One region of the Enterobacter cloacae complex sp. 394F7 genome, then DNA from elsewhere that is predicted to be linked to it. Evidence: predicted binding sites of a transcription regulator. Region 1 holds the regulator's gene; the other holds the start of a gene.
The links. The regulator Fur, encoded in region 1, represses iron uptake genes when iron is present. The targets are predictions, from matches to a motif close to ATAATAATGAGAACNACTATCAA.
Positions count from the first base shown of each region.

Region 2: a site for Fur is predicted at 3,071-3,093, ahead of AC2FAK_RS03625 (TonB-dependent siderophore receptor). Genes of this name have one in related genera too.

Region 1 is NZ_JBXWCS010000009.1:112,190-117,362, reverse strand. Features, by position in the region: gene ybfF (esterase) at 1-277, shown strand, start outside; gene ybfE (LexA regulated protein) at 406-693, shown strand; gene fldA (flavodoxin FldA) at 849-1,379, shown strand; gene fur (ferric iron uptake transcriptional regulator) at 1,670-2,116, shown strand; gene chiQ (ChiQ/YbfN family lipoprotein) at 2,223-2,552, opposite strand; gene chiP (chitoporin ChiP) at 2,597-3,994, opposite strand; gene glnS (glutamine--tRNA ligase) at 4,441-5,173, opposite strand, start outside.
Region 2 is NZ_JBXWCS010000002.1:246,237-251,409, forward strand. Features, by position in the region: gene AC2FAK_RS03620 (alpha,alpha-trehalase) at 1-875, shown strand, start outside; gene AC2FAK_RS03625 (TonB-dependent siderophore receptor) at 943-3,045, opposite strand; gene AC2FAK_RS03630 (GlsB/YeaQ/YmgE family stress response membrane protein) at 3,159-3,413, opposite strand; gene ycgR (flagellar brake protein YcgR) at 3,620-4,351, shown strand; gene emtA (membrane-bound lytic murein transglycosylase EmtA) at 4,390-5,001, opposite strand; gene ldcA (muramoyltetrapeptide carboxypeptidase) at 5,098-5,173, shown strand, end outside.

The DNA of each region.
Region 1 (5,173 bases):
CGTTGACGGCCAGTGGCGGTTCAACGTGCCGGTGCTGTGGGAGCAGTACGATAACATCGTCGGTTGGGAAACCGTTCCGGCATGGCCGCACCCTACCCTCTTCATTCGTGGCGGCAATTCGCCCTACGTTACCGACGCCTGTCGCGATACCCTGCTGGCGCAATTCCCGCAGGCACGCGCTCATGTCATAGCTGGCGCCGGACATTGGGTTCATGCGGAAAAACCAGATGCCGTCTTACGCGCCATTCGCCGCTATCTGACTGATACGGCAAATTGATTAAAAAGAGAGCGACTGGAAGGCTGCGGGCTTCCAGTCGTTGGCGTGCCGTTTTTGGTGATGTATGATGGCGCGCTTATCGCCCAGGCATTAGCAGGGCGGCGTGTTTCCCCCGAAGTCTCAGAATCATGGCCAAAGAACAAACGGACCGTACGACACTAGATCTGTTCGCGAATGAGCGTCGACCGGGACGACCAAAAACGAATCCGCTTTCGCGCGACGAACAGCTGCGTATTAATAAACGCAACCAGCTTAAACGCGATAAAAATCGTGGGCTTAAGCGTGTCGAACTGAAGCTCAACGCCGACGCTGTCGATGCGCTAAACGAACTGGCTGACGCGCGTAATATCAGCCGCAGCGAGCTGATCGAAGAGATGTTACTCACCCAACTCGAGACCATGCGCAGTAAGGCATAAGTCCGAAAAATCCCTTTATTACCCTTTTCATGTAGCACAGAGTGCAGTCCTGCGCGATAGCTGTTTCCGCAGGGTTGCCTGTTCTGCTATTATTGCCTTTATCCGTGGACAAATTGCGCCACCATACCATTAAGTATCAAGAGGTTATTTTACTCATGGCAATTATCGGCATTTTCTTCGGCAGTGATACCGGCAATACCGAAAATATCGCAAAAAACATTCAGAAACAGCTCGGTAAAGACGTTGCCGATGTGCACGACATCGCCAAGAGCAGCAAAGAAGATCTCGAAGGCTATGACATCCTGCTGCTGGGTATTCCGACCTGGTATTACGGTGAAGCCCAGTGTGACTGGGATGATTTCTTCCCAACGCTGGAAGAGGTGGATTTCAACGGCAAGCTGGTTGCCCTGTTTGGCTGCGGCGACCAGGAAGATTATGCAGAGTACTTCTGTGATGCGCTGGGCACCATCCGCGACATTATTGAGCCAAACGGTGCCGTTATTGTAGGTCACTGGCCTACCGCTGGTTACCACTTCGAAGCGTCTAAAGGTCTGGCAGACGACGATCACTTCGTGGGTCTGGCGATTGACGAAGATCGTCAGCCAGAACTGACCGCCGAGCGCGTTGAAAAATGGGTTAAGCAGATCCGTGAAGAGCTGCACCTGGACGATATTCTTAACGCCTGATGATTCTTGCGGCGCAACGGTGGTTGCGCCCATAAACCAGGTCAAACCGATTAAATTAATTGCTACAATCTTTTAACTTTTTCGCCCAGACCTGTACAATGACCCCCTGATAAAACGTGGCTTTCACAATGCAAGTTTGTTGGTGATACCACGTTTTTATAAGCATACTTTACCTGAGACTTGCAGTTTTCATTTAGCCATGGCAGTTCTATAATGAGACGCATTATCCCGGGTGCAATTTCTGTCACTTCCTACAGAAGTGAATCGTTTAGCAACAGGACAGATTCCGCATGACTGACAACAATACCGCATTAAAGAAGGCTGGCCTGAAAGTTACGCTTCCTCGGTTAAAAATCCTTGAAGTGCTTCAGGGTCCAGACAATCACCATGTCAGTGCGGAAGACCTTTATAAGCGTCTTATCGACATGGGCGAAGAGATTGGGCTGGCAACCGTCTATCGTGTGCTGAACCAGTTTGATGACGCGGGCATTGTCACCCGTCATAATTTCGAAGGCGGTAAATCTGTATTCGAACTGACTCAACAGCATCACCACGATCACCTGATCTGCCTGGATTGCGGCAAGGTCATTGAATTCAGCGATGATTCCATTGAATCTCGCCAGCGTGAAATCGCCGCACGTCACGGTATCCGCCTGACGAACCACAGCCTGTACCTGTATGGTCACTGCGCTGAAGGCGATTGCCGCGAAGACGATCACGCGCACGACGCGAAATAAACACGTTTCATACTCTGAGCCAGCCGCAAGGTTGGCTTTTTTTTTGCCTGCGGTCTGGCAAAAAAAAGCCCGGCAGCGCAGCGCTACCGGGCATGATAACAGCGGGTTAAAGGCTGTTGTTGCTGCGAATCTCTTTCCAGATCTGATCGCAACGCTTCGCGACTTCCTGATCGTTACCGGTTTTACGCGCCTGGATACAGGCCTGGTAATCCATTACGCGAATATTCTCCTGGGTTGCGAACTGTTCATGCGCTTTCTCTTTTTTCAGCACATTCAGCACGCTCTGACAGGCTTCGATCTTCTCCGGCGAACCTTCCGCCGTATTGATACACGCGCTGTAGGCTTCTTTCAGACGGGAGTCCTCTTTCGGGGCCTGATTCTGCGCACAAGCCACCAGTCCCGATGCCAGCAACGCGACGATTACAATCTTTTTCATATGTAGTCTCCGGTCCGGCGGGAATTACCCCGCCGGACGAGTCATCAGAAGATGGTGAACGGTGCGATAACCATGAATTTCACGTCGCGTTCATCCTGGAAGATGTTGCCGTAACCGCCGGCGTAGCTCGGGATATCGGAGTGGTTGTCGTATTGTGTAAAGTGCAGTTTGAACATAGTACCTTTGGCGCGACCATCCTGCAGGGTGTAGATCGCATCCAGGCTGTAAGCGGATTCTTTGAGACGATAGTTTGGATCGTAGTATGCGTCTGGCGTTGCCATATCAGCAGGCTTCGCATCCCATGCGTAGGCGTAAGATGCCCCCACCGCCCAGCCTGGCAGGTTCCAGTTTTTCAGATCATACATTGCGCCGAAGAAGACTGCTTTTTCGCCATCGGCATTGAAGTCGGAACGGTTATCCCACCAGATATCCAGACGACCGTTTGAAGATGCATAGGTTGGGGTCATACGCTGCAGGAAGTAGCCCTGCTGCCCTTCCGCTTTAACCCACGTTCCTTCAAGACGCAAATCTACCTGACCGACTTTGTAGCCGAAGGTCAGCGCCTGCAACCACGCCGTGCCGTCATAAATATCATTCACGCCACCATCACTGACTTTATCTCGCGTACCGTAGAACTGGTAGCTGGTACTCAGCGGGCTACCCGCGATGTCAAATTTATAACTGGCCTTAGCAAAATACTGATCGATATAACCTTCCGCCTGACCAAATGCCGCTTCAAGCACTAAATCATTTTTAAAGTCGTACTTCGCGCCCAGCGAGTGAAGATAATCCACTTTGGTCTTTTTATCGTTCTGGTAGAACTTGTCCATTTCGATATGCCATGGCGCTTTATACTCGTTGGTCCACATATACGAGAAGCTCAACGCACCTGCGTCACCGTAATCAAAATTGGCGCCCGCTTCTGCCCCCTGATAGGTACCTGGCATAAAGCTCCAGTGCGGTGCTAACAGGGTTTGACCGGTTGGCTGAATATAACCACCGCGCGCCCATACCGGGCCGTATTTAAATTTCGCGGCAGCTTTATACAGGCTGATACCGCTTTTATCTCCGGACCAGTCTTCTTTATACGCTTTATTACTGGAGGAGAAGGCTATTTCGTTCGGGTGGCCGCTGTCACCATTTTCCGCCATTTCAATTGCCGTGAAGGCGGCAATATCCAGACCGAACATATCGGCAGCGTAACCAGACTGGAAATCCAGATTGGCGTTCCAGGTAGAGTGAGAAAGGTTCGTTTTATATTTATCTTCCGTGACATCTTTACGGTCACGTTCACGCTGCCAGTAATAAATACCGCCCGTGAGGGTTGAATCATCGATGAAGCCTGCTGCTTTAGCGTCTGGCGTCACCACCAGGCCTGACATTGCTGTCACACCGGCAATAGCCAGCGCCAGCGCACTACGTTTGCCACTGAACGTACGCATAGATTATTCCTCTTTGACGAATTAAAACGCCTAAAACGGCGAAAAATATAAAAGACCTGATGGTCAGGGGTAGTCGGAAATACCCTCGAATAACTACCGTCTTTAGGTTATTTTTCGCGACGCGAATTATCAATGCTTTTCGGTGGCTAAAACTCAGGATTATGACGAAGAGCACATAATTGGTAGTGCTTTGTAACATTTAACGGGATGCCAGTACTGGCGGGGGAAAAGGCCGATTTTCAATAAGTAACGCGTTAAATGATATTCTTTTTACGGTGCGTCAGACTTTTGAAAGGGGATAAACTTTTTTTAAAAAAAATAAGTAGCACCACATTGACCTGTTATTTTTATAAACGCTATTTGGCTACTGCTTTAAAGGCATGATCACTCTATAAAAAAACGCCGCATTACGCGGCGTTTGTTTCTCATTGACCAGCGCGGCGTTATTATTCGCCGATCTTCGTCCAGGTATCACGCAGACCAACCGTACGGTTAAATACCGGTTTTTCAGCGGTGCTGTGACGGCTGTCCAGGCAGAAGTAACCTTCACGTTCAAACTGGAAGGCTTTACCCGCCTCAGCCGCTTTCAGGGATGGCTCAGCGTAACCCTGTTTAATGACCAGCGATTCCGGGTTGATGGTCGCCAGGAAGTCTTCAGCTGCGCCTGGGTTAGGCACGCTGAACAGACGATCGTACAGACGAATCTCTACCGGCAGCGCGTGTGATGCACTGACCCAGTGGATCACGCCTTTCACCTTACGACCGTCCGCCGGATCTTTGCTCAGGGTCTCGGCATCGTATGTGCAGAAGATCGTGGTGATGTTGCCTTCCGCATCTTTTTCTACGCGCTCAGCCTTGATCACATAGGCGTTACGCAGACGCACCTCTTTACCGAGCACCAGTCGCTTGTACTGTTTGTTCGCTTCTTCGCGGAAGTCAGCACGATCGATCCAGATTTCACCACTGAACGGTACGTCACGACTGCCCATCTCCGGTTTGTTCGGATGGTTAGGCATCGAGACCATTTCGCTCGCACCCTGCGGATAGTTTTCGATAACCAGTTTTACCGGGTCGATAACGGCCATCGCGCGCGGCGCGTTTTCGTTCAGATCTTCACGAATGCAGGATTCCAGAGACGCCATCTCAATGGTGTTATCCTGCTTGGTCACGCCAATGCGT
Region 2 (5,173 bases), on a different contig from region 1:
ATGACCGCGACACGCCGCGTCCGGAGTCGTGGCTTGACGATATCACCACCGCCAAAAGCAACCCTAACCGCCCGGCAACCGAAATCTACCGCGATTTGCGCTCTGCGGCGGCCTCAGGCTGGGACTTCAGTTCCCGCTGGATGGACGATCCGCAAAAGCTGGGCACCATCCGCACCACCAGTATTGTGCCGGTGGATCTGAACGCCCTGATGTTCAAGATGGAAAAACTGCTCGCCCGGGCAAGCCAGGAGAGCGGCGATGCCGCCAGCGCGAACAAATATGAAGCCCTGGCCACGGCGCGCCAGAAGGCGATGGAGAAGTATCTGTGGAACGATAAAGAGGGATGGTATGCGGATTACGACCTGAAGAGTAAGAAGGTGCGTAATCAGCTCACGGCTGCAGCCCTCTTCCCGCTGTATGTGAAGGCAGCGGCACAGGATCGCGCGGATAAAGTGGCTGCAGCGACGTCCTCACGTCTGCTGAAACCGGGTGGCATCACCACCACCACCGTGAACAGCGGCCAGCAGTGGGATGCCCCCAATGGCTGGGCGCCACTGCAGTGGGTAGCCACGGAAGGGTTGCAAAATTATGGACAGGACAAGGTCGCGATGGATGTCACCTGGCGCTTCCTGAAAAATGTTCAGCATACCTACGATCGCGAGCAGAAACTGGTGGAGAAATATGATGTCTCCTCCACCGGTACGGGCGGCGGCGGCGGTGAGTATCCGCTACAGGATGGATTCGGCTGGAGCAACGGCGTGACGCTGAAGATGCTGGATCTGGTCTGTCCGAAAGAGAAACCGTGTGACAGCGTGCCGCAGAATCAGCCTGCGGCGAATGATGAGGCTGCGCCGGTGAAAAGTACGGCGCAGTAAGTGAACAATGCCGGGTGGCGCTAACGCCTACCCGGCCTGCATTCCCTGCGGGAGAGGGAAACGATAATCAGAAGCTGTAGCTCGCCCCCAACTGATACGTCCGGTCACGTCCAATCCAGCAGTTTGTCGCGTCGTAGCAGGTCAGCGTCTCTTTGTTGGTGATGTTTTGCGCGCTGGCTTTCAGCGTCAATCCCTCCAGCGACGGCAGGATTTCCCCCATACGGTAGGAGGCCGCCAGATCGTACTGCATGGTGCCGCCCAGTTTGCCCGCATCGTTGTTCGGTGAAATTTCCATTGGACCGGTGTAGCGCGCCCCTGCCCCCAGCATCAGCCCTCTCAGCGGCGTGTTGTCAAAGGTGTAATCCCCCCACAGGTTGAACGCATTCTCCGGCACCTGCGTTGGCCGTTTGCCCTGGTATTTGTCATCTTCGGTATTGATCAGATGGGTGTAGGCATAGTTGGCAATCAGGGTCACGTTATCCGCCGGGCGGCTGACGATTGAGAGCTCAGCCCCTTTAGATTCCACTTCTCCGGTCTGGCTGTAATTCAGGAAGCCCGGATCGGAGGTGACGACATTTTTCTGACGGATATTAAATACCGAGGCGGTAAAGGTTGTGGCGTAATCCGCCAGCAGGTATTTTACCCCGCCTTCCACCTGCTTGCTGGTGGTTGGCTTCACGTCTTTAGCCGTGAGCGTACCCTGCGGCGACACCGGGGCAAACCCTTCAGAGTAGCTGATGAACGGTGACAGCCCATTCTCAAACGCGTAAAGCGCGCCCAGGCGTTTGGTCACGCGATCCTGCGAGACCCACGCCTTGTCGCCATTCTGCATATAGTTGGTGGTTACCGAGCGGTAATCGTCATAACGCAGGCTGGCCAGCAGATTTAAACCGCCAAACTCCACCTGATCCTGCAGGTAATAGCCGTTTTGCTGATAGCTCAGACGATTTTTCTGCCCCGTATACAACCCGAGATCGCGTTCATTGATCTGCGAATAGTCAGGATTTCGCATATCGATGCCAGGCGTTGTTGAGGCATAACGGTAGTAGAAGTGAGAGTCCATCTTTTGATAGTCAAACCCGGCCAACAGGTGGTGTTTCCACTCTCCCAGCGCCACGGTTTTGGTTACCTGGTTATCGATGTTGAAGCTCTTCAGATCTTCATCAGTGGTGTAAGCAAACCGGTTAAGCTGGTAGACCGCGCTCCCCGTCCCCGTGGCATAAACGCTGCGCTGGTGGGTGTCGACATCAAAGTACCGTGCTTTCTGGTTAAAGCCCCAGCCACTGTCAAACTCATGTTCAAAGCTGTAGCCCAGCATCCACTGACGCTGTTTGAAACCGCTCCACTCATCCCCGGCATAATCCCGGCGGTCGGCATATTTCGAGCGCAGATAAGCAAGCGGCAACGGGTTGGATGGAGACAGGCTCGGGGAGTTTTGCGCCAGTGCATCAACCGTAAGACGCGTTTTGCTGTCCGGCTCCCAGGTCACGGACGGGGCAACCAGATAATTTTCATAGCGCGTGGTATGGGGCTGATCGTCATTTTCCGTGGCTTTGCCCAGCAGGCGGTAGTTCCAGTCGCTGTCGGCAATTTGTCCGGTCGAGTCGAGATAACCCTCCTTCAGATTGCGATTGCCGGTGTTGAAACCCAACTCGGTATGGGCGGTTTTTTGTGGCTTTTTACCCTGAATATTTACCAGCCCCCCCGGGGAGCCACCACCGTAGAGCACAGAAGATGGCCCTTTGAGGATATCAACGCTTTCAATCAGCAGTGGATCGATGCGCGCTTTGGTGTTTCCGGTGACGTTATACGGCAGCTGCAGGCCGTTGTAGAACTCCTGGTCGACCGTAAAGCCACGAATTTTATACTCGCTCATGTACGTGGTGTTTCCACGCAGCTCTGTCGAAACGCCCGGAACATAGCGCAGGATTTCGTTCACGGAACTGGCATGGCGTTGCTCAATTTGCTGCGCAGAGACGGTATCGATCACCTGCGGCGTTTTACTTTCGGCCACCGCCGATTTGGTTGCGCTGTTTGTCCATGCGGGGAGAACGCTGCCCTGCTCAGAGCCGGTGACAAGAATGGTGGATTCTTCCGCAAATGCCTGTGCCTGTAATGCCAGCGTCACGGCTCCTGCCAACGCGCATACTGCAAAACGTGAGGTGTTCATAGTGTCGTCTTGTGGTTATATGTAACTAGGAACGACAATTATTATCATTTCGATTAGCAAATCAATATCACGACAAAAAAAACGGCCCTGTCGCGAGAGCCGTTTTGTGTCATCTATGCCCGTCGGAGCAACCTGAATATGCCCAGGACAACAATGGCGCCCACCACAGCCACAAGGAAACTGTGCAGGTCGAATCCACTGATGTCGCCCCCAAAGCCAAACATGGTCGCCAGCCAGCCGCCGACAACCGCACCAACAACCCCAAGAACACAGGTCAATATAAAGCCGCCGCCATCATTTCCCGGCATGATGAGTTTAGCGATAGCCCCGGCAATAAGACCAAAGATGATCCACGCGATAATACCCATAGCGATGCCCTCTTGCAGGTTTAACGCATGCGCAGAAAACCCTCCGCGCAGGTAACGTAAGTATAGGTCATCACGGTAAAACCGATTTCATCTCACCGACTTAACTTCTCTGTACTGCGAAAAAAACTCACCGGTTTGTATTAAGTTTCGTTTCACGCTGCCGATAACGCAGAGACAGTCTGTCATTTATCAAGGAGCCATCCGGCGTGAGTAATTACAGTGAGCAGTTCCTGAAGCAAAATCCGCTGGCTGTATTAGGGGTATTGCGCGACCTGCAAAAAGGCGAGGTGCCGCTGCGCATCAGCTGGTCAAACAATCAGTTCATCAGCAAAATCCTGGATGCTTCTGCAGAGAGGCTGGTCATCGACCTGGGCAGCCAGGAGCATGAAAACCGCGCCGCGCTGCGGGCGGAGAAAATCTCGGTGATGGCAGAAACGCACGGCGCAAAAGTGGAATTTGTCCTGCCGCGCCTGGAGTTGAGCGAATACGGTGGTCTTCCGGCGTTTGTCACCCCGCTGCCGGCCAACCTCTGGTTTGTTCAGCGCCGTGAATATTTTCGTATCAGTGCCCCGCTTCACCCTGCCTATTTTGGTAAGGCCAAAATGCCGGACAAAAAAGAGATCCGCTTTCGCCTTTTTGACCTCTCCCTGGGCGGCATGGGTGCGCTGATGGATACGCCAAAGCCTGACGGACTGGTAGAAGGCATGCGATTTACCCAAATCGAACTGGATATGGGAGGCTGGGGGCGTTTTTACTTTGATGCGCAGCTGATTGCCATCAGCGAGCGTAAGGTGGTCGACAGCAAAAATGAAACGATCGTCACGCCGCGTCTGAGCTTCCGCTTCCTGAACGTCGGGCCGGGCGCAGAGCGTGAACTGCAGCGGATTATCTATTCTCTGGAGCGAGAGGCGCGGGAGCGGGCGAATAAAGTGTTGTGACAGGAGCCGGGCAGCACACAGGCCGCCCGACAACGGCATTACATGGCATCCATTGCTTTCTGAACTTTCCAGATATAACGCGGAGCCTGTGGTGCCGGATGATTTTTCACCACGTGTTCAAAGAACTCGTCTTTGTCCATGTCGTTGATCTCTTCTATCGCCTCTTTACGGTCCGATGAGAACGTCCTGAGCAGCGCACCCGCGCCGTTCACGTAAGAGACCACCAGCGCATACTGCATCACTTCAGGATCCTCGATTCCCTTCAGCACGCCGTGTTCCAGAATGCTCAAATAGGCCGTGCCCATGGAGATGTTGCGTTCCGGGTTTTTCAGCTCGCTGGTTGACGGCTGACCACGCCAGCCCATATAGCGGTAGACCTCTCTCCCTGCGGTTGAGGCCTTAAGCTGCATCAGCCCCACGGCGTTAGATTTGCTGACAAGCGTTGGGTTACCGCCGGATTCCACGGCAATGATCGCCGTGATCAGTCGCGGGCTGACGCCCCAGGCCTTGCCTGCCTGTTCACTGATCGGCATCCACTGCATGGCCCGTTTTACAGGCACTTCCGGGTTCCATGCCGGGTTTTGATAGTCATGTTTTGAACTACAGCCAGCCAGCAACACAATCAAAAAAGCAAACCATCTCAATTTCACGTCATCTATCCTTATAGCCGGTCATCGCCCTTGAAGCAGGCAACGTATAAGCGGCATGATATAGACAATTAGATTCTCATTCAGCAAGGAATTGCCATGTCTCAGTTTCATCTTATCGCGCCGTCCGGGTACTGCATCAACCAGGAGGCGGCACAGCGGGGCGTTGAGCGCT